One region of the Herbaspirillum sp. NPDC101397 genome, then DNA from elsewhere that is predicted to be linked to it. Evidence: predicted binding sites of a transcription regulator. Region 1 holds the regulator's gene; each other region holds the start of a gene.

Region 1 (7,718 bases):
GTGACGATGTTTTCCGCGCCGCTGGCCTTGAGCAGTTGGATCGCCTTGCCCGAGAAGCCACACTGCGGGAATTGCGCGGTGCCCTTCATGAACAGCACGACAGGGTTTTGGGTAACGGTTTCCTTGATCCAGGATTGGACTTCGCTCATGACTACACCTTCAAAAAGTTCGCAATGCCGCCATTATATGAAAAAGCGGGCGTGCGCGTTGGGAGAGTGCCGTTGCACAGGGGAATGTCTTTCAGGCAACACGGCGCGGGTGGGCTGCTGTGACCAACATGTAAATGATTTGCAGGATTGCAAGAGATGCCTTGCGAGGCAGGTGGGGAAAAAGTGTAAAAGATTTTGAAAGATATTGAAAATACGCGATGAAGTTGTCGTTGCAGAAACAAGAAAGGGCGCTTGCGCGCCCTTTTTTTGGTGCCGGTCCAGTCCGCCGGCTAGTTGGCTATCACGAGGCAGCTGCGGGCAACGGTTCTTCCGGCAGGCGTTTTGCCATCGAGTGATGGTTTTGCACGCGGTCCTTGTGCTTGATCACCTGGCGATCCAGTTTGTCGATCAGCATGTCAATGGCGGCGTACAGGTCGTGTGCAATGCTCTCGGCATGCAGGTCTTTCCCCTTGATATGAACGTTTATTTCTGCCTTCTGGCGTTTTTCTTTTTCGGTCAGCTTGTCTACGCTGAGAATGACACTGATGTCGATCACATGGTCAAAGTGGCGCTTGATGCGCGTCAGCTTGTTTTGCACGTACTCGCGGATGGCGGGGGTCAAATCGAGATGATGGCCACTAATGGTCAGATTCATACAGCACTCCTATCGTGAGATTGCTGGAGGTTCTTACGCATTGTCCGGTTGCTTGCAGGCAGCACCAGAACAAAACACCCGAACTCAACAGAACACAGCAACGATGCTTTGCTACAGAAAAACTTACAGAGATTTGCGGAGATTCACCGGCGGAATTTTGAGCACTTCGCGGTATTTCGCGACGGTACGTCGCGCCACCACCATGCCCTGTTCCGCCAACATATCTGCAATCTTGCTATCAGAGAGTGGGTTCTTAGGGTCTTCTGCTCCTATCAGTTGTTTGATGAGAGCCCGTATCGCAGTGGAGGAAGCTTCACCTCCGGTTTCTGTTGCGACGTGGCTGCCGAAGAAGTATTTCAACTCAAACATGCCATGCGGGGTCAGCATGTACTTCTGAGTCGTTACACGAGAAATAGTGCTCTCGTGTAGACCCAGTGTATCAGCTATTTCGCGCAACACAAGGGGTCTCATGGCAACGGCGCCATGTGAAAAAAAGTTGCGTTGCCTCTCAACAATTGCCTGGGCGACACGCAAAATTGTGTCGAAGCGCTGACGCATATTTTTGATCAGCCACTTGGCTTCCTGCAGCTGCGAACCGAGCGAGCCGTCGCCCTTGGCTTGCTTGAGTGCGTTGGCGTACATGGCGTTGACGCGCAGCCGTGGCATCACGTCGTGGTTGAGCAAAACCTGCCAGCCGTCCTTGGACGCTTTGACAATCACGTCGGGCACCACGTAGTCGGATCGGCCCGATGCAAACATGGCGCCGGGATGTGGATGGCACTGGCGAATCACGGCTTGCGCCTCGCGCAGGTCTTCATCGTCGCAACCGAGCGCTTTCTTGATTTTATTGAAATCACGCTGGGCGAACAGCGCCAGGTAATCTTCAACGATGGTCAGCGCCAGCCGGCGTGTGACAAAGGCAACTTTCGGCAAGCGCCGGACCTGCAGCGCCAGGCATTCGGAGGCGCTACGCGCGCCGACGCCGGCCGGCTCGAAGCTCTGCAGCAGCTTCAGTGCAATGGTCAGTTCGTCAAGTTCGATTTCCAGTTCTTCGGGCAGGCGCGCGTGGATTTCTTCCAGCGATTCTTCGAGATAGCCATGGTCGTCAATCGCATCGACGATCAGTTCGATCAGCGCACGGTCGCGCAAGCTGCGCACGGTCAGGCGGGTCTGCTCCTGCAGGTGTTCGCGCAGCGTGACGTCGTGGGCTTCGAGTTGCGGACGCGAGTCTTCGTCGTCGGGTGTCTTGCCGGTGCGGGCGACGTCGTCGAAGCTCCAGTCGGCATCGCCGCTCGCATGCTCGTCGCCGCTTGCGCTGTCCTGCGGATCGCCGGCTTCGCCTTCCGCGGGTGCAGCGCTGGCGGCGCTGTTTTCGACCGGCTCCGCCTGCGCCGAAGACGGGCTGCTGAGGGCGCCGTCGGCAAGCAGCCGCACGGAATTGTCGAGCGCATCGTCGAGGCGTTCCAGCAGCGGATTGTCCGACAGGATCTGTTCCAGTTCCTGGTGCAGTTCCAGCGTCGACAGCTGCAGCAAACGGATCGACTGCTGCAACTGCGGCGTCAATGCCAGATGCTGAGAGGTGCGAAGCTGGAGGGATTGTTTCATTCAGTTTTCAGTTGGCAGCGTATTGCCTGCGGATTACATGCGGAAGTGTTCGCCCAGATACACGCGGCGGACGGACTCATCGGCGATGATGTCGTCAGGGCTGCCGCTGGCCAGCACGGTGCCCTGGTTGATGATGTAGGCGCGATCGCAAATGCCCAGGGTCTCGCGCACGTTGTGGTCTGTGATGAGCACGCCGATGCCGCGTTCCTTGAGGAAGCGCACGATGCGCTGGATCTCGATCACGGCGATCGGATCGATACCGGCGAATGGTTCGTCGAGCAGCACGAAGCGCGGATCGGTCGCCAGCGCACGGGCGATTTCGACACGCCGGCGTTCGCCGCCGGACAACGACAGTGCCGGGCTTTCGCGCAGCTTCTCGATCTGCAATTCGTGCAACAGGCTGTTGAGGCGGCCTTCGATTTCATCACGGCTGAGCGACTTGCCGTTTTCCTTGCGCAGTTCCAGTACGGCGCGGATGTTGTCTTCCACGTTGAGCTTGCGGAACACCGAGGCTTCCTGCGGCAGATAAGACAGGCCGAGCTGCGCGCGCTCGTGGATAGGCAGCCGAGAAATCGCCGAACCGTCGAGATCGATCTCGCCGCCGTCGGACGGCACCAGGCCGACGATCATGTAAAACGAGGTGGTCTTGCCGGCGCCGTTGGGGCCGAGCAGGCCGACCACTTCGCCGCTGGCGACTTCGAGCGAGACGTCGCGAACGACCTGCCGCGCGCCATAGCTCTTTTGCAATCCGCGTACTACGAGAGAACTGATCGCCATCTTATTGGCCCTTCGAAGAATCGACGCGCGGCTGGATGATCGCGGTGATGCGACCGCCGCCGGGTTTGCTTTCGCCGGTGTTGGTGTTGTTGACCGAATAGAACTCGGCACGGCTGTCGTAGGAGATGAACTCGCCGTTGACTTCATCGGTCACGCGCGGGCCGTCCATGCGCTGCATGTGGGCGCGCGTAAACAGTTTCGAGATTTCAGTCTTCTCGCTGTATTCGATGCGTTCGGCCTGGCCTTCGATCCACAGGTTGGGGCCGCCGTCGCGTTTCTGGCGGAAGCTGGCCAACTGGCCGGGCGCCGCATAGAGGATAGCCAGTTCATAGCCGGACGGATCGGTGGTCAGCACCACCTTGCCGGCCTTGATCAGCAGCGTGCCGCGCGTGAGCACGACGTTGCCGGTGAAGGTCTTCACCTGCTTGACGTCGTCGTACACCATTTGCTCGGCTTCGATGCGGGTCGGCTTTTCAGTGTCGGCGCGTTCGGCGCGGGCGAGGCCGGCAACGCTCATCAGGAGCACGGTGAGCAGCGGCAGTAGGGATGTCGTTTTCATAGGATCCTGCGCAAGTATCTCGTTTTGATTATGCCAATTGGCGATGGGAGCTGAAGACTGACGGCTAACGCGGCGGACGTGAGCGCGGCTGGTACGTGCCGCGCACATTGTGGAGCAATTGGAATTCCTGTGTCGCGTTGTTGGCGATCATGCCGGTGCCGGTCATGATGGATTGCCCCATCGTGATTTCAACCGGCTTGTCGGTGCGCGCGATGTCTTCGTCTGGCAGCAGCAGCAGGTATTCGGTTTTCAGATGCATGTCTTCGGCAGTACCGAACGCGGAGCGGTCGGCATTGACGTTGTCATACATGTGGATCTTGCTGTTGTCGTCTTCAATCCTGGCACGCTGCGAGCGCAGGGTCATCGGCGGCTTTTCCTTGGTCAGGCTGGTGATGACGGGCAAGGTCACTTCGAACGAATCGTCGGTCGGGAAGTGCACCATCTTCTTGCCGGTGATGTCGTAGCGCGGCTGGCCGGTTTCGGACATCTTCACGTAGCTGAAATCTTCGACGTAATAATCGGGCTTGCTGCGCGGACGTGCGGCAAGCGTGTCGTCGGCGTTGCGCCGCATGACCTGCAGCACCCAGAAGCTGCCGAGCGCCAGCGCCGTCAGCACCACAAGCACGACAATCAACCGGATGCGCTGCGCTGCGCGTTCGCCGCTGCGATTGCTCATGCCAGGTAAGCGGCCAGCGCCGCCTCGTAATAGCCTTGCGCGGTCAGGATGAAGTCGCAGACCTCGCGCGCCGCGCCGTTGCCGCCGGTGCAATCGGTGATGTAGTCGGCGCGCTGCTTGACGTCATGATGGCCGTTGGCCACACAGGCGGTGAAACCGACCTTGGTCAGCACCGGCAAATCGATCACGTCATCGCCGAGGTAGCCGCAGGCGGAGGCCGCGATGCCGGTTTGTTCCAGCAACTGCGCGAAGGCGATGCGCTTGTCGTGCACGCCCTGGAACACGTGGGCAATGCCCAGGTCCTTGGCGCGGCGCAGGACGATCGGCGACTGGCGCGCGGTGATGATGGCCGTGGCGATGCCGCCGAACTGCTGCAGCATCTTGATGCCGTGGCCGTCGAGTGCGTTGAAGCGTTTGACCGGTTCGCCTTCGGGGCCGTAATACAAGCCGCCGTCGGTCAGCACGCCGTCGACGTCGAAAATCATCAGCCGGACTTGCCGGGCATTGGCGACGGCCGCCGCACTGGCCTTGCTGAATCGATCTGTCATCAGATCACCTTGGCGCGGGTCAGGTCGTGGATGTGCAGCGCACCCACCAGCTTGCCCTGGGCGTCGGCCACCAGCACCTGGTTGATGCGGAATTCTTCCATCAGCTGGACGGCGTCGACCGCCAGCTGATCGGGATTGATGGTGCGCGGACCGCGATGCATGACGTCGGCGATCGACGATTTGGTGAAATCTTCACCGCGCTCCAGCAGGCGGCGCAGGTCGCCGTCGGTAAATACGCCGATGGGATGGTTGTCATCGTCGACGACGGCGGTCATCGCCATGCCCTTGCGGGTGATTTCCATCAGCGCCGCCGACAGCGTCACGTCCGGCTTGACTGCGGGAATAGCGTCGCCGGTGCGCATGACGTCGCGCACATGGGTCAGCAGGCGGCGGCCCAGCGCGCCGCCCGGGTGCGAGCGGGCAAAGTCTTCTTCCAGGAAGCCGCGCGCGTCCAGCAGCGACACCGCGAGGGCGTCGCCCATGGCCAGCGTGGCGGTGGTACTGGCGGTCGGGGCGAGGTTGAGGGTACAGGCTTCCTTGGCCACGCCGACGTTCAGGTGGATCGCCGACAGGAGCGCCAGGCTCGATTCGTCGTTGCCGGTCATGGCGATCAGGTAGGCGCCCATGCGCTTGATGATCGGCACGATCGCCATGAGCTCGGCGGTCTCGCCGGAATTCGAGATGGCAATGAAGACATCGTTAGGAGTCACCATGCCAAGATCGCCGTGCGCGGCTTCGGCCGGGTGCATGAACAGCGCCGGCGTACCGGTCGAGGCGAAGGTGGCGGCGATCTTGCGGCCGATATGGCCGGATTTGCCGATGCCGGAGACCACCACGCGGCCCTTGCATTCCAGCAAAACCCCGACGGCGCGGGCCAGCGGTTCGGCCTCGGCGTCCGACATGCGGGATTTCAGCGCCAGGATGGCGTCGGCTTCGATTTGCAGGGTTTGACGGGCGAGCTCAAGCGCGCGGCGGGCGCGTTCTGTGGAAAAAGATTTTGGCAAGATTTTGGCTTCGGTTACACTCATATCCGAAGTATAAACGAATTACGAAAGCAAAAAACTTGCCAGATGTAACCTCGTGTAGCGTCAGGGATGTCGCGCCGCCGGATCCTGCCCCGCAATCTGCGGTGCAACAGCACGAACAGCCTGGGGGACAAGGCTGGTCGCAGCAGGCTTGCTGCAATGCGATACCGATCGGAATCCATGGCGGCAGGGCGGGCATGATTCTGGCTTAACAGGCCTTGCGGCCTCCACTTATAAAAATTGCTTCGTTTTCCACTACATGTTTTCAGGACTAGAGCTCACTCTTTTTCTACTCGGCGCTGCGGTGCTTGGGGTCGTCGCTTTTCGAATGATGCATCTGCCACCGATGCTGGGCTACCTCGTCGTCGGCATCGTCATCGGCCCGCATGGACTCGGCTTCGCCGACGACAATGAAACCACGCACGCGCTGGCGGAGTTCGGCGTGGTGTTCCTGATGTTCTCGATTGGCCTGGAATTCTCGCTGCCCAAGTTATCGGCCATGCGACACATCGTCTTCGGCCTCGGCGTGGCGCAGGTGCTGGCAACCATTGCGGTGGCCATGGTGTTCGGCTGGAGCACCGCCTTCATCCTGCCGCAACTCCACGAAATCAGCTGGCCGGCCGCATTTGCGCTGGGTGGCGCGCTGGCGATGTCGTCCACCGCGATCGTCTCCAAACTGCTGACCGAGCGGCTTGAACTGGAAACCGAACACGGCCGCCGCATCCTCGGCATCCTGCTGTTCCAGGATCTGGCGCTGGTGCCTCTGCTGATCATCGTGCCGGCGCTGGCGAAGAATTCCGGCAACCTGGTCGTCACGCTGGCCTGGGCCTCGATCAAGGCGCTGGTGGTGCTGGCCTTGCTGCTGTTCTTCGGCCAGAAGCTCATGCGCAGCTGGTTCCAGATCGTCGTCAAGCGGCGCTCGCAGGAATTGTTCATGCTGAACCTGCTGATGATCACGCTGGGCGCGGCCTGGATCACCGAAAAGGCCGGCCTGTCGCTGGCGCTGGGTGCGTTCATTGCCGGCATGCTGATTTCCGAAACCGAATACAAGCATCAGGTGGAGGAAGACATCAAGTCCTTCCGCGACGTGCTGCTCGGACTGTTCTTCATCACCATCGGCATGCTGCTCAACGTGCACCTGGTGCTCGAGCATTGGTGGCTGGTGCTGCTGCTGCTGGTCGGCCCGGTGCTGCTCAAGTTCGTGCTGATCGCCGGTCTCGCCAAACTGTTCGGCTCGACCACGGGCGTGGCGCTGCGCACCGGCCTGGCGCTGGCACAGGCCGGCGAGTTCGGCTTCGTGCTGCTGAACCAGGCGGGCGGTTTGCAACTGATGGACCCCTTGCTGATCCAGGTGATCCTGGCCTCCATGGTGCTGTCGATGCTGGCGGCGCCGTTCCTGCTGGCCAAATCCGACGCCATCGTGATGAAGCTGTCGGCCAACGAGTGGATGCTGCAATCGCTGGCGCTGACGCAACTGGCCACGCGCACCATGTCGAGCCAGAAGCACGTGATCATTGCCGGCTTCGGCCGCAGCGGCCAGAGCCTGGCCAAGCTGCTGGAAGAAGAAGGCATTCCCTACCATGCGCTGGAGATGGACCCGGACCTGGTGCACGACACCCGCGAAGCCGGCGCCAACGTTTCCTACGGCGACGCCGCGCGCCGCGAAAGCCTGGTGGCTGCCGGTATCCATCGCGCCGCGGCGCTGGTGGTGACCTACGCCAGCA
Region 2 (7,718 bases), on a different contig from region 1:
TCACCCCCATGTGCTGCTGAACGAATGTTTGCGCCAGCGTCAGTCCCAAACCGCTGCCTCCTTCCCGACCGGATACCAGCGGGTAAAAAATGCGGTCCTGGATATCCGGTGAAATGCCGGGGCCGTTGTCGATGATATGCAAGTCTAGTGCCAGCCGATACCGGACCTTGGCCAGCGTCACTTGACGCATGACGCGCGTCTGCAAAATCAGCTCGCCGTCGCCGGTGCGGATGCGTTCGGCGAGCGCTTGCGCGGCGTTGTGAACGATGTTGAGCAAAGCCTGGATCAACTGCTCCTTGTCGCCGCGGAATTCCGGAATCGACAGGTCGTAATCGCGCTTGATGGTCAGGCCGTTGGGGAACTCGGCCAGGATCAGGCTGCGCACGCGCTCGCAGACTTCGTGGATATTGACGTCGCCGACGATGTGCGGCCGCCGGTGCGGCGCCAGCAGGCGATCGACCAGCGTTTGCAGGCGGTCGGCCTCCTTGATGATGACCTGTGTGTATTCGCGCAGCTCTTTCAGGTGACGCTCAGGCAACTCCAGTTCCAGCAGTTGCGCCGCGCCGCGAATGCCGCCGAGCGGATTCTTGATTTCATGCGCGAGGTTGCGAATCAGTTCCTTGTTGGCCTGGCTCTGGTCGAGCAGGCGCTCTTCACGATCGAGCTTGAGTTGCTGAACGTTTTCCCGCAGCTCCAGCAGCACCGGCGTGTCAGCGTTGTCGAGCGCGGTGACGATGGTGTGCACCTGCAGCGGCTCGCGGCCGACGCGCTCGAGCACGAGGTCGAGCCGCTTGTCGGCGAACTGGTGCGCCACCGCCTGGTAGAACAAGGTCGCGAGCTCTTTGCCGTTGAGGAACAACTCACTGAGCTTTTGCTGGGACAGCACCTTGAAGGAACTCTCCAGCAGGTTTTCGGCCGCGGCGTTGGCGTACACGATGCCGCCGTTGGCGTCGAGAATGATGACTGCCGATGCCAGCAGGTCAAGACCATCGAGTAAAGGTAAAGTTGTTTTCATGCGTTCCGATAAATTAATGCCGCATCAAGTATGCCGTCGCGGCTTATGGCCGCGGGCTCGGATTTGTCAGCTTCCCCTCAGCTAAGCAAGATTTGGGCAAGCCTGCAATATGACTGACTTCCCGGCTTGCCGAGCGTATCGGGCAACTAACGCAGCCTGGCCAGCTCGCGTCGGAGCGCCTCGACATTGCGTTCCGTGCGGGCGATGTCGTCCTTCATGGAGGCAGCGCGTTCCTGGTATTTTGCATAGTTGCGCTCATCGCCGCGCCGTTCAGGTTCACCGTTGCTGTATTCCGCTTTCAGGCTTGCCAGCTTGCCCTCTTCCACCCTGAGTTCATCCTGCAATATCAGCTTGCGATCGCTGTCGCGTACTTTCTGCGCCTGGCCGTCGGCCTTGGGGAAAGGGCTTGCCGCCATCGCAGGCTTGTTCGGTGCGACGCGTTTATTCTGCGTCGGCGCCGGTGCACTTGCAGCCGGTATATCCAGTTTCCGGCAAGCTTTGTTGATGCCGGTGTTGCGGTATTCGGTCGCGCCATTCGGGTCGATGCAGACATAGACCTCGTCTTGCGCCGGAGCTGCGTGTACGACGGCCGCGCAGGCCACGCCCGAGAGTACGGCGAGCACAAAAAATTTCATTGGTCCATGCCTCAAAAATGCAATGAAACCAAGTGTATGACAAGACTCGCCGACGGACAAACGGGCTCCGCCCGACGCAAACGGAAAATGCCGCGCGCATAAAAAAAGGGAAGCAAGCTTCCCTTTTTTATCAATGCAAAATCGACGATTACAGCGAGTAGTACATGTCGAATTCGATTGGGTGTGTCGTCATGCGATAGCGTTGCACTTCCTGGCCCTTCAGGTCCAGGTAGGCATCGATCATGCTGTCGGTGAAGACACCGCCGCGTGTCAGGAACTCGCGGTCCTTGTTCAGTGCATCCAGCGCTTCTTCCAGCGATGCGCACACTGTCGGGATCAGCTTGTCTTCTTCCGGCGGCAGGTGGTACAGGTCCTTCGAAGCAGCTTCGCCTGGATGGATCTTGTTTTGCACGCCGTCCAGACCTGCCATCAGCAGAGCCGAGAAGCACAGGTATGGGTTCGCCAGTGGATCAGGGAAACGTGTTTCGATACGGCGACCCTTAGGATTCGCAACGTGTGGAATACGGATCGATGCGGAACGGTTACGCGCCGAGTACGCCAGCTTGACCGGTGCTTCGAAGCCTGGAACCAGACGCTTGTACGAGTTGGTGCCTGGGTTGGTGATCGCGTTCAGCGCCTTGGCGTGTTTGATGATGCCGCCGATGTAGAACAGCGCGAATTCGGACAGGCCAGCATAGCCGTCGCCTGCGAACAGGTTCTTGCCGTCTTTCCAGACCGATTGGTGAACGTGCATACCGGAGCCATTGTCGCCGACCAGTGGCTTAGGCATGAAGGTCGCTGTCTTGCCGTAGGTGTGGGCAACGTTCCAGATCACATACTTCAGTGTCTGTGTCCAGTCAGCGCGCTCAACCAGTGTCGAGAACTTGGTGCCCAGTTCGTTTTGACCTGCGCCGGCCACTTCGTGGTGGTGCACTTCAACAGGGATACCCAGGGATTCGAGGATCAGGGACATTTCCGAACGCATGTCCTGGAAGCTGTCGACTGGTGGCACTGGGAAGTAGCCGCCCTTGACGACCGGACGATGGCCGGTGTTGCCGCCTTCGAGCTTGGCGCCGGAGCTCCACGATGCTTCTTCGGATTCGATCTTGACGAAGGAACCGGACATGTCCGCACCCCAACGTACGCCGTCGAAGATGAAGAATTCTGGCTCAGGACCGAAATAGGCGGTGTCGCCCAGGCCCGAGGACTTCAGGTAAGCTTCAGCGCGCTTGGCGATGGAGCGTGGATCACGGTCGTAACCCTTGCCATCGGATGGCTCGATCACGTCACATTGCATGAACAATGTGGTTTCTTCCATGAACGGGTCGATGTTGGCGGTGTTTGGATCAGGGATCAGCAACATGTCCGAAGCTTCAATGCCCTTCCAACCGGCGATCGAGGAACCGTCGAATGCGTGACCCGACTCGAACTTGTCGATGTCGAAGTGGGAAACAGGCACAGTTACGTGTTGCTCTTTACCCCGGGTATCGGCAAAACGGAAATCAACAAACTTGACTTCATTGTCTTTCACCAACTTCAAAACCTCTGCGGCCGTCCTTGCCATGCGAATCTCCTAAAACGAGGAAGTAGTATAAATTTGTACAATTTGGGTGATGAGCCGACTACGTGCGACTTGATGTGTGCAGCAAATACAACAGATAGTGCGCCAGAACTCAGGCGGGAATGATAGCAGATTCCATGCCATCAACTGCCTTGCGTTCATGCTTATGACATATTCTAGGGAGTTATTGACGGGTGGGCGTTTCCGAGCAGTGCATGCCAATTCCAATAATGAGCAATTATGGTGCAAATGAATATTTATGCACCAATAAAATGCGATTTATGTGAAATGCTTAATTTTGGTGCAAATACTCCGCGCTGCTGGCGTTGAAATAATAATTTAGGTATCTTTTCAGCAATTCTCAAAGGACTCTGATGACGACTTCCAACGAAATTCTTTCCACCGCCGCCCAACGCGCTCAGTCCGGCCAATTTCCGTATGCCGGTGCGGTAACGCCGCAAGAGGCGTTTGCCCTGCTGCAGGGCGACCCGGCCGTGAAACTGGTCGACGTCCGCACCAAGGCGGAACGCGACTGGGTCGGCCAGGTCGTCATTCCCGCCGAACAGCATCTCGCGGTGCAATGGAATCTCTACCCGGAAAGCGTGCCCAATCCGCAGTTCCTGGAACAACTGGGCGCTGCCGCCGGCAAAGAGACTACCTTGCTGTTCCTGTGCCGCTCGGGCGTGCGTTCCCGCCATGCCGCCAAACTGGCGACCGAAAGCGGCTATGTGCGCTGTTATGACATCCTGGAAGGCTTCGAGGGCAACAAGGACAGCGCTGGGCATCGCAAGACCATTGAGGGATGGTGCAAGGCCGGCCTGCCGTGGGTCGGGGCTTGAGTTGACTTGAATCGGGCGACGCCGCTCTGGCGTTCCTTCATCGCAAAAGCCAAACGGCCCGCATCAGCGGGCCGTTTGGCTTTTTGCAAACTTGAATCAGATGGATTGCAATTGCCGTTCGAGCACACTGACTTCAGCGCTCAGATCAGACGGCGGCTGCGCGCGATGCACGGCAATTGCTTCGATACGCTCCAGTGTCCTGACAATCTCGCCTGCCGCCATCGTCAAGGCAGCACCTTTCATCCGGTGCGCCAGCCTTCCGACCGAAGTAATGTCAGCCTCATCCATGGCCGCCCGCAACGCAGCGAAGTCCTCGAGGGAGGTTGTGCGGAACAACGCGGTCAGATCCACGCTGCGCATGTCGTCGATATGCATCGGCGCCGCGTCTGTCACGTCGACATCGCACCACAGCGAGAGCATTTTTTTCAGTTCGTCGACCGGCAGGGGCTTGCCGAGTACACCGTCCATGCCGCTGTCGAGGCAAAGCTGCATATGCCCTGTATCCGTTTCTGCGGAAATGGCGATGATGGGCGTATGCACACGCTCTTCTTCCCGCTCACGCCGACGGAAGATCTTCGCCACGTCGTAGCCGCTCATGTCGGGCATCTGGCAGTCCAGCAGCACCAGATCGAACTCGCCCTCCTGCAATGCCGCAAGACCCGCGGTACCGTCTTGCGCCATCGCGACTTTGCAGCCCAGTTTCTTCAGTTGCTTCTCGATGACGACGCGGCTGGTCGCAGAATCGTCGACGACAAGAATCTGCAGCGAAGGAGCCGGGGCAATCGTGTTCATGGTGCGTCCTATATGTCTTGGAGTTGATGCTGAATCTTGAACAGTTCATTGTCGTTGCGCACTCCCAGCTTGCGGAAGGCCGCCTGCTTCTGTCCGCTGATGGTCTTGACGCTGCGCGCGAATTTTTCCGCAATCTGCGTGACGCTCATCCCTTCAAGGCAGCAGCGCAACACTTCTCGCTCGCGCGGCGACAACTCGACGTTGTCGGTGAGCGAATCGCCGTTTGCAGATTCTTCGTCCGAACCGTTGCTGGACAACATGGAGGATATCTCCGCCGCCATCAACGGATTCAGATGCACGCGCCCCACCGCCACGGAACGCACGGCAGCAATCAGCTCGGACAATTCCTGCTCCTTGCCCACGAAGCCGCGCGCACCGGCGCGCATCGCCAACGCGACCGTAGCAGGATTGTAGTGCGAGGAAGAGACAAGAATTTTACTTTCCGGGAAACGCACCTTGAGGGCCCGGATCAGGTTGAGGCCGTCGATGTCGTTGGCCCCGAGGGAATAGTCGATCAGCAGGATATCGGCCGGCGAGGCGCGCAAGGAGGACATCATGTCCTTGCTGGCGGCATAGGCGCCGACCACCTGGAAATCGGATTCTTCCGTCAATCGCGCCGCGAGACCATGCCGGACCACGGCATGATCGTCGAGCAATGCAATACGAATTGCCTTTGTCGCAGTCCAGGTCATCATGGCGTCCTTTCGCAGACGGTCATTCACGCAGAAAACCGCTAGACATCGAAATCGATGCTCGCTTCGCCTGGATGCGATGGTGAAAGGTGCGATTGCCGACCAGTCGAATTATGGTCGAGTGTATCAAAAATAGTAAAAATACAATAGAAAACTCAGGCATTGATGAGGCCATTATTGAACAGTTGATTGGCTCCGACCTTGTTAAGGAACTCTTCCTGGCGCATCGGGGCGGCAATATAACCCTGCCCGCGCCCACATCCCATGGCGGCCAGGACCTCCATTTGGCGGGCGTTCTCGATCCCTTCCGCCGTCACGGTAAGTTGCAGGCGCTTGGCAATGCCGATGATTGATTCGACGATGACACGGCATTGCGCCTGACGCAGAAACTGGCGCACGAAGTGGCGGTCGATGCGGATTTCGGTGAAAGGCATTTGCGACAGCAGCTTCATGGTTGAAATTCCTGAACCGAAGTCGTCGATCGACAAGCCGAATCCGCGCACGCGCAAGCGGTTGAGCGACGCTGCCAGCCTCAGCGCATGTTGCGACGGCTCTTCTTCTGAAATGCCCACGGTAACAAGGTGCGAGCCGATGCCGTAACGCTGCGAACGCTCGTAAAGGTAATCGGCGATCTCGGGCGTCTCCAGAGTCGAAGCGGAGGCCTTGATGCAAATCGGGATGCTGCAGCCTATCTGCTCCAGCTTCTGTTGCGTTTTCAGCACATGATTGACGGTGCGGTAGAACAACATGAGGCCAAGCCCCTGCCGTTCGATCAGCGTCATGAACTGTTCCGGAACGAGATAACTGAATTTGGGATGACTCCAGCGCACCATGGCGTCAGCGCCGACGATGGTTTTGGTTTCCAGCGAAACCTGCGGCTGGTACCACACCTCGAATTCGCTGGTGTCGCAGATGGCCCGCAGGATGTCGTCGTCGCCGATGGCGCCGTCCGCCGGGGGTGTTTTTCCGCTCTTTCCCGGCAATGGCCTGGTCGCGTTCATCAGCGTCAGCGAGGTTGCCAGGATGGTTTGCAACGCGGGCAAACTGAGCGGCTTGGCGATCGCCTCGACGAAGGGAAAGCCGGCCGAATACGCCAATTGCAGATGCGACTCGCGTACGTCTTCGGGATGCGCGCTCATCCACACCAGCATCGGTAATTCCTTGCCTGCGGATTGCGCTGACCGGTCTTGCGCCAGCACGAACTGCGAGCCGTCCATGTTGGGCATGCCGATATCGCAAAAAATCAGATCGATGCGGCGTTCAGCCAGTCGCTCCATTGCTTCCATGCCGTCGGCGGCATCAACCACGTCGACGCACCCAAGCTCGCGCAATTTTTCGATTGCAAATATTTTTTGCAATGGCTCGTCTTCTACGACAAGAACAGAGAGATTCGCGACAGTTTTCATCTTTACCCCAAGCGAGATGTGCACCGCAGCTGCGGCATAGACTTGATTGACCAGATGCAATTCTGATCATCTTGCCGACATCCGTATATGAGAATGATCTCAATTCGGCCCAGCTTATTTGCTAGCAAACGCTCAAAAAAAGACGAGTTCGCCACAGCCGTGATGTTTTTTCATCCGTTTCCGATATTTTCATTGGATGAACATCTCGCCAACGTTATCCTTGCCTGATCAAATCAAATAGCCAGCGACATGGGGAAAGCATGAAAAAGGCCGTATCGCAGATGCTGTTGCATGGCATCGCACTCCCTCTGCTTGTCGTCGCGTCCACCACCGGCGCAACGGAATTGCGCGTGACGGGCAAGATCGTTCCCAACGCCTGCCTGCCGGTTTTTTCAGATGCCGGCGTGGTGAATTACGGACCGGTTTCGTCAGAGCGCGGTGCGGCAAAAATCCTCAATAAAAAAATCTTTTCGCTTTCCGTTTCCTGCGCACTCCCTTCACGTCTTGCGATCCGTTTGATCGACAATCGCGAGAGCGCTCCCATACCGCAAATGCAGACAGTCGCGATACGGAATCGCAGCAAAAAACATCTGTTCGGATTGGGCGCCGAGAGCGGACAAAACGCCGGCGCATACATCGTCTCGTTCGAGCCTGCGCATCCGACCGCGACGTCTCCGGCCATGCTGGAATCCGCCACCGGCATCAACGCCACGCAGTGGATGCTGAGCAGCGACAACACCATCCGCAAGAACGTGCTTTACGCTTGGGATGCCGAACA
Region 3 (7,718 bases), on a different contig from region 1:
CCTGGAACTGAATCCAGACCTGACCGCCGATCGAGTAGTCGGGAGCGACTGCGTTGGCGACGTAGTCATAGATACCTGTGCCGCCCAGGCTAGGCGCAGCGAACACGCCAGTCAGGATCGCACCCAGGATACCGCCCACGCCGTGCACGCCGAAGACGTCCAGCGCATCGTCCGAACCCAGCAGCTTTTTCAGACCGGTGACACCCCACAGGCACAGCAGACCGGCCAGCAGGCCCATCACAACCGCACCGCAGACACCGACGAAACCGGCTGCAGGAGTAATCGCCACCAGACCGGCGACGGCACCCGACGCTGCACCCAGCATCGACGGCTTGCCCTTGCCGATCCATTCACCGAAGCTCCACGACAGCACTGCAGCAGCAGTTGCCAGGATGGTGTTGACGAAGGACAACGCTGCACCGCCGTTGGCTTCCAGACCGGAGCCGGCGTTGAAGCCGAACCAGCCGAACCACAGCAGCGAAGCGCCGACCATGGTCAGAGTCAGGCTATGCGGCTTGAAGGCTTCCTTGCCGTAACCGACGCGCTTGCCGATCACATACGAACCGACCAGGCCGGCGATCGCAGCGTTGATGTGCACCACGGTGCCGCCGGCATAATCCAGCGCGCCCTTCTGGAACAACCAACCCGAAATCGCAGTCGCCTTTTCTGCAGCGGCAGCGTCGGTGAATGCATCCGGACCAGGCCAGAACCAGACCATGTGGGCCATCGGCAGGTACGAGAAGGTGAACCACAGGATCGAGAACACGATCACGGCGGAGAACTTCACGCGCTCTGCGAAGGAACCGATGATCAGCGCCACGGTGATGGCTGCGAACGCGCCCTGGAAGGCCACGAACGACAGTTCAGGAATCACGACGCCCTTGCTGAAGGTGGCAGTGGTCGAGTCGCCGTTGAGGCCATGCAGGAACAGACGATCGAAGCCGCCGAAGAACGCGTTGCCTTCAGTGAATGCGATGCTGTAGCCGTAGACGAACCACAGGATGTAGATCAGCGAGAAGATCACGAAACATTGCATCAGCACCGACAGCATGTTCTTGCTGCGGACCAGGCCGCCGTAGAACAGGCCGAGGCCTGGCAAGGTCATCAGGATCACGAATGCAGTACATACCAGCATCCAGGCCGTGTCGCCCTTGTTAGGGACCAGCACGGGTGCAGCTGCGGCAGCAGCCGGGGCTGCAGCGGCGGCAGGAGCAGCAGCGGCGGCAGCCGGAGCTGCTGCAGGTGCTTCGGCTTTCGGTGCGTCAGCCTTCGGCGCTTCCGCCGCAGGAGCAGCTGCAGCTGCAGCTTCCGGCTTCGGTGCGTCTTGCGCCTGGACCGGTGCGGCGAAACTTACCGCCAACAACAAGGTGCCAATTGCAAGCGCACTTGAAAACATTTTTTTAATACTCATTACTGTTCCCCCTTAAAGAGCGTCTTTGCCGGTTTCGCCGGTACGGATGCGGATAACGTCCAGCAGATCCTGTACGAAGATCTTGCCGTCGCCGATTTTGCCTGTGCGTGCTGCAGCCTCGATCGCTTCCAGCGCGCGCTCAACGATGGAATCGTCGACTGCGGCTTCGATCTTGGTCTTCGGCAGGAAATCCACAACATATTCCGCACCGCGATACAGCTCGGTGTGGCCTTTTTGGCGGCCGAAACCCTTGACTTCCGTCACGGTAATGCCTTGCACGCCGATTGCCGACAAGGCTTCACGCACCTCGTCGAGCTTGAATGGTTTGATGATCGCTGTAATCAGTTTCATACCGACCTCAATTAGAAAGTTTTGCTGAGGGAAACGACGAAGCCGCTCTTGCCGACATTCTTGGAACCATCGGAAACAGGGGTTGTTTGCACGCCATCCTTCAAATTGGTGCCCAGATACGCAACGCCCAAGGTAACACCGGCCAGTTCGTCAAACGACTTGCTCAGACCGATTTTCCAGTCGGTGTAGCTGTATTGGTCATTGGAGACGCCGTTGTTGCTGCCCTTGACGTTCTGACGACCGACATGCAGACCGAGGATCACGCCATACCAAGTGTCGATGTTGGCGCCCAGATCGAAGTACTGGCTGTACTTGCTGCTAACGTTGCCGAACAGATTGGTCAGCGATTGCGAGTACTTGAAGTACGCTGGACCGTAGCCCACCTGGCCGTAAAGTTCGAATGTATTGGCGTTCTTGGCGCCGCTGTTGGACAGCGTGTTGCCTGGGTAGTAGTAGTACAGACCGCCGACGTCATAAGTGAAGCCACCGCCGATATCGCCGCGTTTGCCGCCGTAGATATCCCACTCGACATTGCCTTTGGTGTTAGTGCCGGTCAGCGTGCCTGCATCCTTGATCCATTTGATGTTGGTCAGCCATGTGCCGAGATACAGACCGGTTGGATTGTGCGTGTAATCAGCTCCAACTTGCAAAGCCGGGTCGAAGCGCGTCTGAGTCAGGCCGCGATAGCGGTAGTCGTTGACGACGGCAGCATTGAAGGTAACTTCATTGTCTGGCTTAGGTGCGTCTTCCGCATGGGCGAAGCTGGCGACTAACGATGCTGCGACTGCTGTTGCAAGAATCAATTTTTTCATGGCGTCCCTCTAGGTTTCTGTTAAACAACAAATTGTTCATTTCTGCACAACTTGTATAGCAGGAGCCATGCCAACCCTTTTTTGGCGGTTTGCGTTACTTTTTTTAGCGCAAATCAACATTCCAATTAGGCATTTTTTCTTTTTTTCCCAAAAACAGTGCATTAGAGTGAAACACAAACCTTGGCGCACAACAATAGTGCGCAACAATTTCAACATAACATTTTCCACTGGGAAATTTTTGTTTTTTATGGTGCATGGCTGGGCGCGGTTTTGCCACCCAGTTGAGCACGCAAGAAACTGTTGCAAAAATGCAATGCCCTGCAACGATCTTACGCGGGATTTTCGGTGGTCGCCTTCTTATATTTGGACAGGCCGTCAACCCTTCGCAGGACCGGTGATGAACGTTTCCGCGCGACGCGATTCTGACAGGTAACGCCATCACGCCGATCACATGGCCGCCTTTTGCGCCGCTTTGTTTTCCCGCAGGACAACGAAAGCGCTACACTTGTCGGATCGTCACTACTAATAAAAGGAAGCATCATGGATAAGCCACAATTCTTCGAAGATATTCAATCCAAAATCAACAAGGCTATCGAGAACTCTCCGGCCAAGGATATCGAAAAGAACGTCAAGGCCATGCTGAGCCAGGGTTTCTCCAAACTGGACCTGGTCACCCGCGAAGAATTCGACATCCAGGCGCAGGTGCTGGCCAAGACCCGCGCCAAGTTGGAAGAGCTGGAAGCCCGCGTGGCCGAACTCGAAGCGCGCCAGAAAGCCTCCTGATCCGGTCACGATGAGCCTTGCTGTATTGAAGAGCCGTGCGCTGGCGGGCATGCATGCGCCGCAAGTCACGGTGGAAGTACACCTGGCCAACGGTCTGCCGTCCTTCACCATCGTGGGCTTGCCGGAAACCGAGGTCAAGGAATCCAAGGATCGCGTGCGCGCCGCATTGCAGAATGCGCGCTTTGAATTCCCCGCCAAGAGAATCACCGTCAACCTTGCGCCGGCCGATCTGCCCAAAGAATCGGGCCGCTTCGATCTGCCGATTGCGCTGGGCATCCTGGCTGCTTCCGGACAAATGCCCGGCGACGGCCTCGACGAGTACGAATTCGCAGGCGAGCTGTCGCTGTCGGGCGATCTGCGTCCGATCCGCGGTGCGCTGGCCATGACGTACGCCATGCGCACCTCGCATCACAGCGACGGTCGCCGACGTATCTTCATCCTGCCGCGCGACAATGCCGACGAAGCTGCGCTGGTCGCCGACGCCACCATTTTCCCCGCCGATTCGCTGCTGCAGGTATGCGCGCATTTCGCCGCGCGCGGCGCCGACAGCGATGCCCGGCTGACGCAGCACCGGCCGGCGATCAAGCCTGCCGCACCTGCCTATCTCGATTTTTCCGACGTCAAAGGCCAGTTGCAGGCCAAGCGCGCGCTCGAAGTCGCCGCGGCCGGTGGTCACAGCGTGTTGCTGGTCGGCCCTCCCGGCACCGGCAAGTCGATGCTGGCGGCGCGCTTTCCAGGTATTTTGCCGCCCATGACCGATGAAGAAGCGCTGGAATCGGCAGCAGTGCAATCACTGACCGGCGGTTTTTCCGCCGCGCGCTGGAAGGTGCGTCCTTACCGCTCGCCGCATCACACCGCATCGGGCGTCGCGCTGGTGGGCGGCGGCGGTACGCCGCGTCCGGGTGAAATTTCGCTGGCGCACCGGGGCGTGCTGTTCCTTGATGAGCTTCCGGAATTCGATCGCAAGGTATTGGAAGTATTGCGCGAGCCGCTGGAATCGGGTCAGATTACAATTTCACGCGCGGCGCGCCAGGCTGATTTTCCGGCGCGCTTCCAATTGATTGCCGCCATGAATCCCTGCCCCTGCGGCTACCTCGGCGCGCTTCATCGCGAATGCCGTTGCACGCCAGATCAGGTGACGCGTTACTGGCCATCGTCAAAGTTAGACACACAAATCATTAAAATTAGCGCCTAACTCTGACGATTTCACATTGTTAAACAGTAAATGCTATGTAATTGCCCGTCCTGCAACAGGCGTACAAATCAATGTAGTTGCAACAAAGTGGGGATAGCATGAACACATCTCATAGCTTTTTATGAAATGTGTTCCACGCTAGTAAGCTGGAATATTATGAAGGCGAGATATTGGACGCTGTCCATCAAAATGGTAGGTCTAACGGAATTTAATCCTAGCAATATAGATATTAAATTTCACCGAAGCCCAAGCAAAGAGACTTTGTTTAGCTCTCTTCGGAAATCTTTCTATCGTCGGTAAAAGTGTGGCCCACATCTTCAAGGACCCAAGCATACAAAGAAGTGTAAAACTCGCTAACTACATTGGTGGCCTGTCCCGAGTCTCGCGTTGCATGTTCAGTTCGCTGCCAATCGCTATAGCGATCGACACTAAAATCTCCCCACGCTTTTTCGACGTATTTTTTAAATCTATAAAAAATTTGGATATGCGTTTTTGATACTAAATAAGTAAAGTCGGCACCGAATTTCGTGAGATTTTGAAATTTCGGTTTCAATCCAATCCAGCACACGGAAAAGGACATGTCTTTGGATAAAGGACTGGAAACCCCTGATAGGACTCTCCGGGTTTTGACTACTTTTTTGGGTTCTTCGCCAGTAAATGCCGCGAGGCCGCCAAATAATGGATTCACGGTTGTTTCAAATTCTTCTGTAGTGTGAGTCGGACTTGCGAAGTAATTTCTGTCTTGATTTTGCAATAACCATTGCGCAATTTCTTTTCCGTACAAACCGTCGTAACTAGCTGAGAAATCCACCGAAACCTCAAACAGTTGTTCGACAGTTGGGTCAACTAATGGCGTACCTAATAGCGTATGTAATTGATCAATGTATTGCTGAGCCTCGGCCATCGTGGCATACAACGCCGCACGCTGTCGCACCAACTCAACTAAATTGGTAGTTCTTGCATTAGTAGAGGCCGATTCGACAGGCTCATCCATTTCGCAGTCCTCATTTTCTATAACGGCTATATTCACATCACCTAATTGATCGGCAGGTGGCAGCATATCCTTAATGAGCTCTTTGACATCTGCAGCATATGTACCAAACGTTTCGGTTTGATTCCCTTGCACAATAAAGTAGGGCACCTGGCCTCCTTTATTTTCGAAAGCATCCGTAACGAAATCAGCTATCGCTTTATATCTCACCAGTTCGGAGGATTGACTCACTACTCCGCGCGCAAAAGCGTTGGTAAAGTCACTTCCTCGAACGTCCGCATAAGAACGCTGATCACCTTCCGAACTTGCCATGAAGTATATTTTCGGATGCTTTCCCTTGATGAAATCTTTGTAGCTATCAAAGCGACTCGATCCATCCTTGATATACGCGACTCCCGAATAACATGCATCAACCACTTTTACAAATAGAACTGGCGACAGACTCAAAAGCATTTGATCGAGGTCCGAATTAGAAATCGATGTCTGCGCCGCACACGACTTGTCATAGTTCCGCAGTAAATAACAGAACTCCCCATTAACTTCCTCACCATGACCAGTAAAATAAAAAAAAAGATGACCGATGTCGTCATATTCGTATCTCCGAATAACCTCGGCCAGCTCCATCTTCACAGCTTCGGCATCGCGAGATTGGAGAACAACGACATCTTGAAACTCACCACCTCGGCGAGCCAATGCCTCTATCAGTGCGACATCGTTAGTACACGCGGGTAAAGGACGGTTGGGAGATTGATAATTCGTGACTCCCAGAATAATTGCCAGATTCTTGAACATATGTTTTTGTAGGACAATTAATCCACTTAGAACTATGGACTACATCGTCACTCCGCCTTTTGGAATGTGTTACCCAGGATTTTTGCCTTGGTTAGGACGTAGTTGCAAGATATCTCCGATAGCCATATATGTGTAGATCACATATCGATCAGCCTCCTGCCGACTAGTAATTGTTGCATGTGATCCCTTTTGTGCGGCCTGAAAAAGCGCGTCTAGCCTATCACCGAGAAAAGCCATTTGTGATCCGATGATCGCCTGCGTACGTTCCGAAGATGAGTTATCTTCAGCAAAACAAATCAGACGATTTATATAGTTGTCGGGACCGAGTTTAATTTCGCGGGTCTTTCCTCCCCCTTCAATTTTACGAGGCAGATCTGTCGCCGGAAATACGGCGTCTGCAAGGTCTTGAAGAACTCGACGGCATCCATGCACCGCATTCGACCAATCTTCAGGATTTTCCGACTGAAGATTTTCGTAAATAGCACTAAATTTTTGAACCGCGGAAGGGATGAGATCGCCGATAGATTTATCTACAAGGTCACGAATCCGCGAAAATACGTCACTCGCTATGCCTGAAAATTTAAGTTCTAGGTTCCGTTGAACAACATAGCTATGAATAAAAGAACGTCGAGACCCTAGTTTCTTAACAGACTCTTTTAGAGAATCATGTAGTCCCCGGCGTTCTATTAAATTCCCAGCATTGGCGTGCACAAACTGATTCGGATTTGCAGATGATATTGATACGTTTGCATCTCTCGCCGCATCGATACCAATTTTTGTTGCCTCAATTTCAGACTCAAGGTTTTCAATTGACTCTGAGATGCCATATTCGGTGATAACTTCTTCTTTATTTTTCTTCTGATACACGCGCCCCGCTAACTGCAGATATTTCCAGATGTCCGGTTTGAACCCACCGGGCCCCACAGGGTATCCTCCAGCTTCGTACTCAAAAATTTTTTGAAAGTCGAATTCATTCAACAATCTGGCTAACCGAGATGTTTTGAGCACTACATTTGTCAACGGGATCTCTGAAAGTTCGATATTCCGTAATATCTCCTCAGAAAGAAGAAAAGCCTCCTTACTTGCAGCCGCACTTGGTTTAATTTCATCACTCATATTTTTATATTTTAAATAAGTACATTAAGCAATAAAGGTCTCAAAGATATAGAGCACGCCATTTCATAGAGAACGCTATTTTATTTAGGTCGCATCTTTCCGTTAGCCCATGACGCGAACTGGAACAAAAATAGCGATCCTTATCTAAACGAGAGCAGGCCAGTTTCCCGTTTTCGATTTTGAGGATCAACTGAAAAATCTTCTGCGTAAGCTCTTCGCTAGTGGGCAACGAGTACTATTTCCATTGGCATCACTTTCGTCTACGCG
Region 4 (7,718 bases), on a different contig from region 1:
AGTTCGCGCAGCACGCACCACAGTTCTTCACGGGTGAAGGCGTCGAGCGCGCCGAAGGGTTCGTCCAGCAGCAGCATCTTCGGCTCGTGGATCAGCGCGCGGCAGATCGACGCGCGTTGCTGCATGCCGCCCGACAGTTCCCACGGAAACTTGTCGGCATAGCCGTCCAGGCCGACGGTCTTGAGCAACTTCAGCGCGCGCTCGGTGTACTGCGCCTTGTTCTTCTTGAAGTCGTGGCGATACGGCTCGACGATTTCCAGCGGCAGCAGAACATTGTCGAGCGTGGTGCGCCACGGCAGCAGGGTCGGCGCCTGGAAGGCCATGCCGACGAATTTGAGCGGACCGGTTACCTCGGCGCCGGCGATGGCGACGCTGCCGCGCGTGGGGCGTTTCAAGCCCGTTGCCAGCTTCATGAAGGTCGACTTGCCGCAACCGGACGGACCGACGATGGCGATGAATTCCCCTTGCCTGGTTTGCAGGGAAATGTCTTCGACCGCAAATTCGTCGGAGCCGTCATAGGACAGGAAGACGCGACGGAAGTCGACGAAGGTGTCCGAGGTGTCCGTCATGGCAGCCACATCAGCCAAGCCTGCTTCAATAGTGTCAGCTTGCAATGTCATTTCCCGAACACGTTGAGCAATTCCTTCGACGGCAGGTAGGCCGGTGTCCAGATCTTTTCCGCGTTGACGCGGGTCTTGGTGCCGTAGGCGTCCGACACCTGCGAAGCCATCAGCGTCAGGCGCGGCAGGAACACCTGGCCGTAACCTTCGGCCTTGGCATGCGGCGTGGCGATGGCGCTGGAGATGGCCAGCTTGAGACGGCGCAGTTCCAGCTTCTCGTCAATCAGGCCGTCGCGTTCCTTGAGTACCTTGATGGCGGCTTCGGGATTGGCCAGCACATCCTTGGTCGCCTTGGCGAAGGCGCGCAGGAAGCCCCGGAGCGCTTCCGGATTGGTCTTCATCAGACTCTCGTTGGCGATGATGGCGTTGCCGTACAGCTTGACGCCGTAGTCGGGATACATCATCACGTTGATGTCCTGATCCTTGATGCCGCGTGCGTTCAGGTTCAGCAGCGAGGTGAAATAAAAACCGGTGATGGCGTCGACGTCGCCGCGCGCCAGCATGGTTTCACGCAGCGGCGGATCCATGCTGATCCAGTTGGCTTTGGACGCATCCAGGCCGTTGGCCTTGGCGAAGATCGGATAGCCGCGGCGACCGGCGTCGAACACCGGCGAGCCGAGCTTCTTGCCGACCAGATCGGCCGGTGTCTTGATGCCGGTCTTCTTGAGCGAGAAGATCGCCGCAGGGGTGTCGTTGTAGACCATCATCACGGCCATCGGCTTGCCCGGCGAAGCCGGATTGTTGGCGGTGAATTCCATCAGCGCCGCCATGTCGGCAAAGCCCATGTCGTAAGTGCCCGAGGCCACGCGATTGACCGCGTTGCCCGAGCCGCTGCCGGCGTCGATGACGACGTCCAGTTTCTCCTGCGCGAAATAACCCTTGGACTTGGCCACCAGGAACAACGCAGACGGACCTTCAAAGCGCCAGTCGAGCTGAAACTTGATTTTGGTTTCTTGCGCGAAGGCGGCCGAACAGGCGGCGCTGAGCAGCAGGGCGGCGGTGAACTTGAAGAGCTTGTTGGCGTGCATGGTGGGCTTCCCGTTGGAATCGGTTGATCGGTTGGCCGGGCGCAGGCGGCGGTGAAGCGATGTCGCCAATGCGGCCCGGTTTTGTTGTCCGGTTTTTATAAACGATGTCCGATGAAAAGCATTTACTGTGCCAAGAACGTCGGATGGCGGCGACAGCGAAGGCAGCGCTGCAGTCGGCTTTCAAGTCAGCTTTATTTTGTCGACAATCCAAAATTTCATTTGCGACAATTTGGTGCTTTGCTGCACCGCTCTAGCAAGAGTTGCACTAAAAACAGTATTCTTTCGGCCGCGTAAGCCTTGTAAATAGAGGTGTGCGTCGATGAGCGGGTTTAGTACTGTCGTTCTATATCTTGTCGACAATCTTCCGTCGCAACCTTCTCGGCGGCATGGTGGGATGGGCTGTTTTCATTCTGTGCAGCGGCGCCGGCTGGCGTGCGGACATCGGCTTCGCCGGATCCATTTTTTCGCATTGCCGATGCACGCGCCGGCGCATTGTCGACAGTTTTTTGACGACTTGTTTTCGGCTGGCATGACGTTTGCATTGATGGACCCGGCGGATTGCGCAGCGACGGTTGTTGGGTGCGATGCCAGACCTGATTGGATATGGGTGAGCAAATGAAGGAGCGCGCGTTGCAGGTTGCAGCAAGCAGCCAGTGACGAGCGATGGGATCCGGATTTATTTTTCAATGAAACGCAAAGGGAGAAAACGCATGAAGAAGAGTGCAATGGGGATGTGCTTGACTACCGCAGCGCTGGCCGTCTCGGCCATGGGCAGCATGTCGGCCAACGCTGCCGAGTGGGCCGACAATTCGATCGGTATTCGCTACGGTACGCAATTTGCCGAGCCGTTCAATTCGCAAGACATCGCGAAAAAAATCGTCAATTTTACGCATGCCAGCGGCTACAAATACGGCACCAATTTCCTGAACGTCGACTTGCTGATGTCGGATAGCAAAGACAACGAATCGCAAGAAGCGTATATCGTCTATCGCCATACACTGGATATCGGCAAGGTCGCCGGCAAGGACCTCTCTTTCGGCCCTGCGCGCGGTTTTGGTCTGACTGCCGGTTTTGACTGGAACACCAAAAACGATCCAGGCTACAGCTCGCGCAAGCGCATGATCGTTGCCGGCCCGACGGTGATGCTGGATGTTCCAGGCTTCCTCAACATCAGCCTGCTGGCGCTGTGGGAAAGCAATCAGCCGCTCAACAACGGCGTGCGCATGAGCAGCCGCTATTCCTACGACACGCACCCGATGCTCAACGCCGCCTGGGGTATCCCGTTCGGCACCAGCGGCTTCGCCTTTGAAGGCTACGTGAACTACATCGCCGCCAAGGGCAAGAACGAATTCGGCGGCGGCACTGCCCCTGAACTGAATTTCGACGGCCAGATCATGTATGACGTCGGCATGCCGATGGGCATGGGCAAGAACACCTTCCGCGTGGGCCTGGAATATCAATACTGGCGCAACAAGTTCGGCAATCCTAGCAATGTCCCCGGTTCGCTGGCCAAGACGCCGATGATCCGCGCCGAATACCACTTCTAAGCGTTTCTGCGGATCGGCCGGTGTGGGCGTCACGCCGGTCGATCCAGTTCCTTCGGTGCCGGGTCTTTTGATCCGGCATTTTTTTCGGCAGTAATGGTATAAACAATTCCGGTATCGACTCACTACGCGGGGCGCAATGGAAGCATATATTTTCGACTGGCTCAATCTCTTGCTGCGCTGGCTGCACGTCATCACGGCGATCGCCTGGATCGGCTCCTCGTTCTACTTCGTCTGGCTCGACAACAGCCTGACCCGGCCGGACGATCCTGAACTGCTGGAGAAGGGTGTCGGCGGCGAGCTGTGGGCGGTCCACGGCGGCGGCTTCTACAATCCGCAGAAATACCTGCTGGCGCCGAAGACGCTGCCGCAAAACCTGCACTGGTTCTTCTGGGAGTCGTACAGCACCTGGCTGTCCGGCTTCGCACTGTTCTCGGTGCTGTACCTGTTCAATGCCGGCACCTTCCTGGTCGACAAGCACGTGCTCGACATGAGCGCGACGACGGCGGTGTTTGCCGCGCTGGCCTACCTGGCTGCGGGCTGGCTGGTGTATGACGCCATCTGCCGTCTGTTCGGCGACAAACCGGGCGGCGACCGCGTGGTCGGCGTGCTGGTCACGCTCTATGTCGTCGCTGCGGTCTGGGTGGCGTGCCATGTGTTTTCAGGACGCGCGGCGTTCCTGATGACCGGCGCCTCGCTGGCCACCGTGATGAGCGCCAACGTGCTGTTCTGGATCATTCCCGGCCAGCGCAAGATGGTGGCATCGATGCGCGCGGGGCAGAGCCCCGATCCCATCCACGGCAAGCGCGGCAAGCAGCGCAGCGTGCACAACACCTATTTCACGCTGCCGGTGATCTTCGCGATGCTGTCGAATCACTACAGCATGACTTACAGCGCCGGCAACAACTGGCTGGTGCTGCTGCTGATCATGCTGGCGGGCGTGCTGATCCGGCAGTTCTTCGTGCTCAAGCACAAGGGCGTCATCAAGTGGCAGTATCCGGCTGCAGCGGTGGTGATCCTTGCCGGCGTGGCCGCGTGGATCGTGCCGAAGTCGGCGCTGCAGCCTGCGCCTCCACCTTCACAGCAAAACGCACCGGCCGTTTCGTTCGCGCAAGTACAACACGTGATCGAAACGCGCTGCATCCAGTGCCATGCGGCCAAGCCGACGCTGATGCCGGTGCCTGGCAAGGGCATCCTGCTCGACAGCAAGGATGGCGTGTTGCAGCATGCGCAGCAGATCTACCAGCAAGCGGTGGTGCAGAAGGCCATGCCGCTGGGGAACATGACCAATATTACGGATGACGAGCGGGCCTTGTTGGGCAAGTGGTTTGAAGCAGGCGCCAAGGGCGAATGATCAGATAGCAGGCGCCAAAGCAAAAAGGCTGAACACAACGTTCAGCCTTTTTCTTTTCGACGGTGCATTCAGCCGGGGTAAGGATGCTGCTCGCGCCAATGGTTGGCGATGTCGATGCGGCGGCAGATCCATACGCGCTCATGCGACTGCACGTAATCGAGGAAGTGTTGCAGCGCGGCGAAGCGGCCCGGGCGGCCGAGCAGGCGGCAATGCATGCCGACCGACAGCATCTTGGGCGCCTCTTCTCCCTCTGCGTACAGCACGTCGAAGCTGTCCTTGAGGTATTGAAAGAACTGCTCGCCGGTGTTGAAACCCTGCGGCGTGGCGAAGCGCATGTCATTGCTGTCGAGCGTGTAGGGAACGACCAGGTGGGGCTGCTGACTGCCGTCGGCCAGCGCCACCCGCGTCCAGAACGGCAGGTCGTCGCCGTAGTAATCGGAGTCGTAGGCGAAGCCGCCATGCTCGACCACCAGCCGGCGAGTATTGGGCGAATCGCGACCGGTGTACCAGCCTTGCGGATCAGCCCCGGTCAGCTGGCGGAAGATCTCAACGGCGGCGCGCATGTGTTCGCGCTCGGTCTCGACATCCATGTTCTGATAGTGAATCCAGCGCAGGCCGTGGCAGGCGATTTCGTGGCCCAGCTCGACGAAGGCCTGGGTGACTTCGGGATGTCGCTGCAACGCCATGGCGATGCCGAATACCGTCAGTGGCAGCTGCCGCTTTTCGAACTCGCGCAGGATGCGCCAGACGCCGACCCGCGAGCCGTATTCATAAATCGATTCCATCGACAGATGACGCGCCGGATAGGCGGCCGCGCCGATGATTTCAGACAGGAACTGTTCCGAGGCCGGGTCGCCGTGCAGCACGGAATTCTCTCCGCCTTCTTCGTAATTCAGTACAAACTGCACCGCGATCCTGGCTTGGCCAGGCCAGCTGGCGTGAGGAACGTGGCGGCCGTAGCCGATCAGGTCGCGTGGATAGTTGCCATCTGGTCGTATGTGTTGCATGTGTTCTTTTGAAATGTGGAAGACGGTGTTCAGGAACTCTTTCCCAGCACCGATCGCAAATCGAAGTGATCGTCGTCGCTGGGGCGGACGCGGTCTTCGCACAAGTGCAAATGGTGTGCCATGTGTTCCTGCGCCAGCGCGATGTCGCCGCTTTCGAGCGCCGCCAGTACGGTGTCGTGTTCGTCGAAGGAGCAGGCATTGTGTCCCGGCGCTTCGGTCTTGGCGATCATCAGCGTGGTGCGCGAGACCAGCTTGCGCAGGGTGTCGACCAGCAGCGCGTTGCCGGTCAGCTCGGCCAGCGCCAGGTGAAACTGCGCCGAAAGACGGATCCAGCGCGGTCGGTCGCCGGTCAGGTAGGAGTGGCGTTCTTCTTCGACCATCTTGCGCAGGCCGGCGATCTGGCGCGTGCTGGCTTCGCGGCCGACCTTGTCGAGCACCGCGTATTCGATGATGTTGCGCAGCTCGAACATGTCCTTGACCTCGGCGTGCGAGGGACTGGCGATGAAGGCGCCGCGATTGGCTTCGAGATCGACCATGCCTTCGGTGGCCAGGCGCGACAGCACCTTGCGCACGGTGTGCCGGGCGGTATCGTAAATCTGGCACAGGACCTGCTCAGTAAGCTTGGTGCGCGGCGGCAGGCGATGTTCCATGATGGCGTCGTAGATGTCCTGGTAAAGACGCTCTTCGACGGCCGGCGAATGATCGCGGACGGCGGGATGCGAAGCCAGGGGCGAGCGGGATGTCTTGCTTGGTTTGGTCATGGCGGGAATAGACGGCATCAAGGGTTGGACGGAAGCGAAAGCTTGTTTGCGATCATGCAGGAGTCATACCGGCGGTCGGCATTGTCGACAATGGAAAAAATAATCTGCAACAATTTGGTGAAATTGCGCACCAAAAGCGACGCGGCGGCGCGCGGCGTGCACCACAGGAATCGCTCTGCATTTATTGTTCCGCAGCACATTGCGGGCGCCATTGCCGCAGCAACGGTGTGATGGAGATTGTCGACAATCATTTGTGTATTTTTCATTGGATATTGCCCATGCATTTTGACAACGACTTTCCTTCTTATGCAAGAAGCGTACTTGCTGCGCGTTTTTGTCGGATGCGGGCGATGGCCAGGGAATAAACAAGAAGTAAGCAAGGAACAAGCAAGGGCCGAACACCCGCGCGGCAAGTCTTCTACAATCACGTATGCAGTTTTTACAGCAGTCTCCAGTTCTCCTCAGTTTTCTTTTACAGGTCATCTCATGCCGTCTTCATTGCAACAATCCGTAGTTACCTTCCTTGATGCGGAACACGCCGCGCAAACACGTTTCCTGCAGGAACTGGTTCGGGTGCCGTCCGACAATCCGTCCGGCGATTGCGCCGCGCATGGCGCATGCGCCCAAGCCCTGCTGGAGCAACTGGGTTTCGATGTGGAAGTGCACGCGGTGCCGGATGATCTGGTCAAGGCCAACGGCATGATCTCGGCCGTCAACCTGATCGTGCGCAAGCGCTTCGGCAGCGGCGGTCCGACCATCGCGCTCAACGCTCACGGCGACGTGGTGCCGCCCGGCCTCGGCTGGAGCAAGGATCCCTACGGCGGCGAGATCGTCCAGGATGCCGAACACGGTCCCGTCATGTACGGTCGCGGCGTAGCCGTGTCGAAGTCCGATTTCGCCACCTACACCTGGGCGTTGCTGGCCTTGATCGCGGCAGAGAAACAAGGCGCCGTCCTCAACGGCGCCATCGAACTGCAATTCACCTATGACGAAGAAGCCGGCGGCGACATCGGTCCCAAATGGATCCTCGAGCAAGGCCTGAGCAAGCCCGACTACGCCGTCTCGGCCGGCTTCGCCTATGGCATCACCTCCGCCCACAACGGCTGCCTGCATCTGGAGGTGACGGTCAAGGGCAAGCAGGCGCACGCCGCCATGCCGCACACCGGCATCGATGCCATTGAAGCGGCGACCGGCATCTTGCAGGCGTTGTACGCTTACCGCGCCGAACTGGCGAAGAAGAAATCCGCCGTCAGCGGCATCGACCACGCCACGCTCAACGTCGGCCTGATCAAGGGCGGCATCAACACCAACGTGGTGCCGGACCTGGCGAGTTTCCGGCTCGACCGCCGCATGATTCCGGAAGAAGCCGGATTCGACGCCGAAGGCGATCTGCGTCGCGTGATC

The links. Region 1 encodes sigma-54, which starts transcription at its own class of promoters, with help from an activator protein. Its sites were predicted from a motif close to TGGCANGNAANCTGCTTT; they were not measured.
Region 2: the regulator sigma-54 is predicted to act here: its motif matches at 3,337-3,354, upstream of glnA (type I glutamate--ammonia ligase).
Region 3: the regulator sigma-54 is predicted to act here: its motif matches at 2,630-2,647, upstream of ACIROW_RS17745 (TorF family putative porin).
Region 4: the regulator sigma-54 is predicted to act here: its motif matches at 2,174-2,191, upstream of ACIROW_RS15605 (outer envelope protein).

What each region holds. Positions count from the first base shown of each region.
Region 1 covers NZ_JBIWNS010000004.1:80,741-88,458, reverse strand. Annotated here, with positions in the region: gene grxD (Grx4 family monothiol glutaredoxin) at 1-149, opposite strand, end outside; gene hpf (ribosome hibernation-promoting factor, HPF/YfiA family) at 451-804, opposite strand; gene ACIROW_RS10870 (RNA polymerase factor sigma-54) at 928-2,409, opposite strand; gene lptB (LPS export ABC transporter ATP-binding protein) at 2,443-3,186, opposite strand; gene lptA (lipopolysaccharide transport periplasmic protein LptA) at 3,188-3,745, opposite strand; gene lptC (LPS export ABC transporter periplasmic protein LptC) at 3,810-4,421, opposite strand; gene ACIROW_RS10850 (KdsC family phosphatase) at 4,418-4,969, opposite strand; gene ACIROW_RS10845 (SIS domain-containing protein) at 4,969-5,997, opposite strand; gene ACIROW_RS10840 (cation:proton antiporter) at 6,254-7,718, shown strand, end outside.
Region 2 covers NZ_JBIWNS010000002.1:177,679-185,396, forward strand. Annotated here, with positions in the region: gene glnL (nitrogen regulation protein NR(II)) at 1-1,015, opposite strand, end outside; gene ACIROW_RS05605 (DUF4124 domain-containing protein) at 1,162-1,650, opposite strand; gene glnA (type I glutamate--ammonia ligase) at 1,799-3,214, opposite strand; gene ACIROW_RS05615 (rhodanese-like domain-containing protein) at 3,586-4,050, shown strand; gene ACIROW_RS05620 (response regulator) at 4,147-4,842, opposite strand; gene ACIROW_RS05625 (response regulator) at 4,851-5,534, opposite strand; gene ACIROW_RS05630 (EAL domain-containing protein) at 5,690-6,940, opposite strand; gene ACIROW_RS05635 (DUF1120 domain-containing protein) at 7,201-7,718, shown strand, end outside.
Region 3 covers NZ_JBIWNS010000007.1:83,818-91,535, forward strand. Annotated here, with positions in the region: gene ACIROW_RS17735 (ammonium transporter) at 1-1,411, opposite strand, end outside; gene ACIROW_RS17740 (P-II family nitrogen regulator) at 1,424-1,762, opposite strand; gene ACIROW_RS17745 (TorF family putative porin) at 1,774-2,574, opposite strand; gene ACIROW_RS17750 (accessory factor UbiK family protein) at 3,115-3,357, shown strand; gene ACIROW_RS17755 (YifB family Mg chelatase-like AAA ATPase) at 3,368-4,552, shown strand; gene ACIROW_RS17760 (caspase family protein) at 4,818-6,335, opposite strand; gene ACIROW_RS17765 (hypothetical protein) at 6,405-7,451, opposite strand.
Region 4 covers NZ_JBIWNS010000006.1:104,615-112,332, reverse strand. Annotated here, with positions in the region: gene ACIROW_RS15615 (ABC transporter ATP-binding protein) at 1-569, opposite strand, end outside; gene ACIROW_RS15610 (ABC transporter substrate-binding protein) at 617-1,648, opposite strand; gene ACIROW_RS15605 (outer envelope protein) at 2,359-3,195, shown strand; gene ACIROW_RS15600 (urate hydroxylase PuuD) at 3,332-4,546, shown strand; gene puuE (allantoinase PuuE) at 4,615-5,553, opposite strand; gene ACIROW_RS15590 (GntR family transcriptional regulator) at 5,583-6,314, opposite strand; gene ACIROW_RS15585 (hypothetical protein) at 6,332-6,580, opposite strand; gene ACIROW_RS15580 (M20/M25/M40 family metallo-hydrolase) at 6,801-7,718, shown strand, end outside.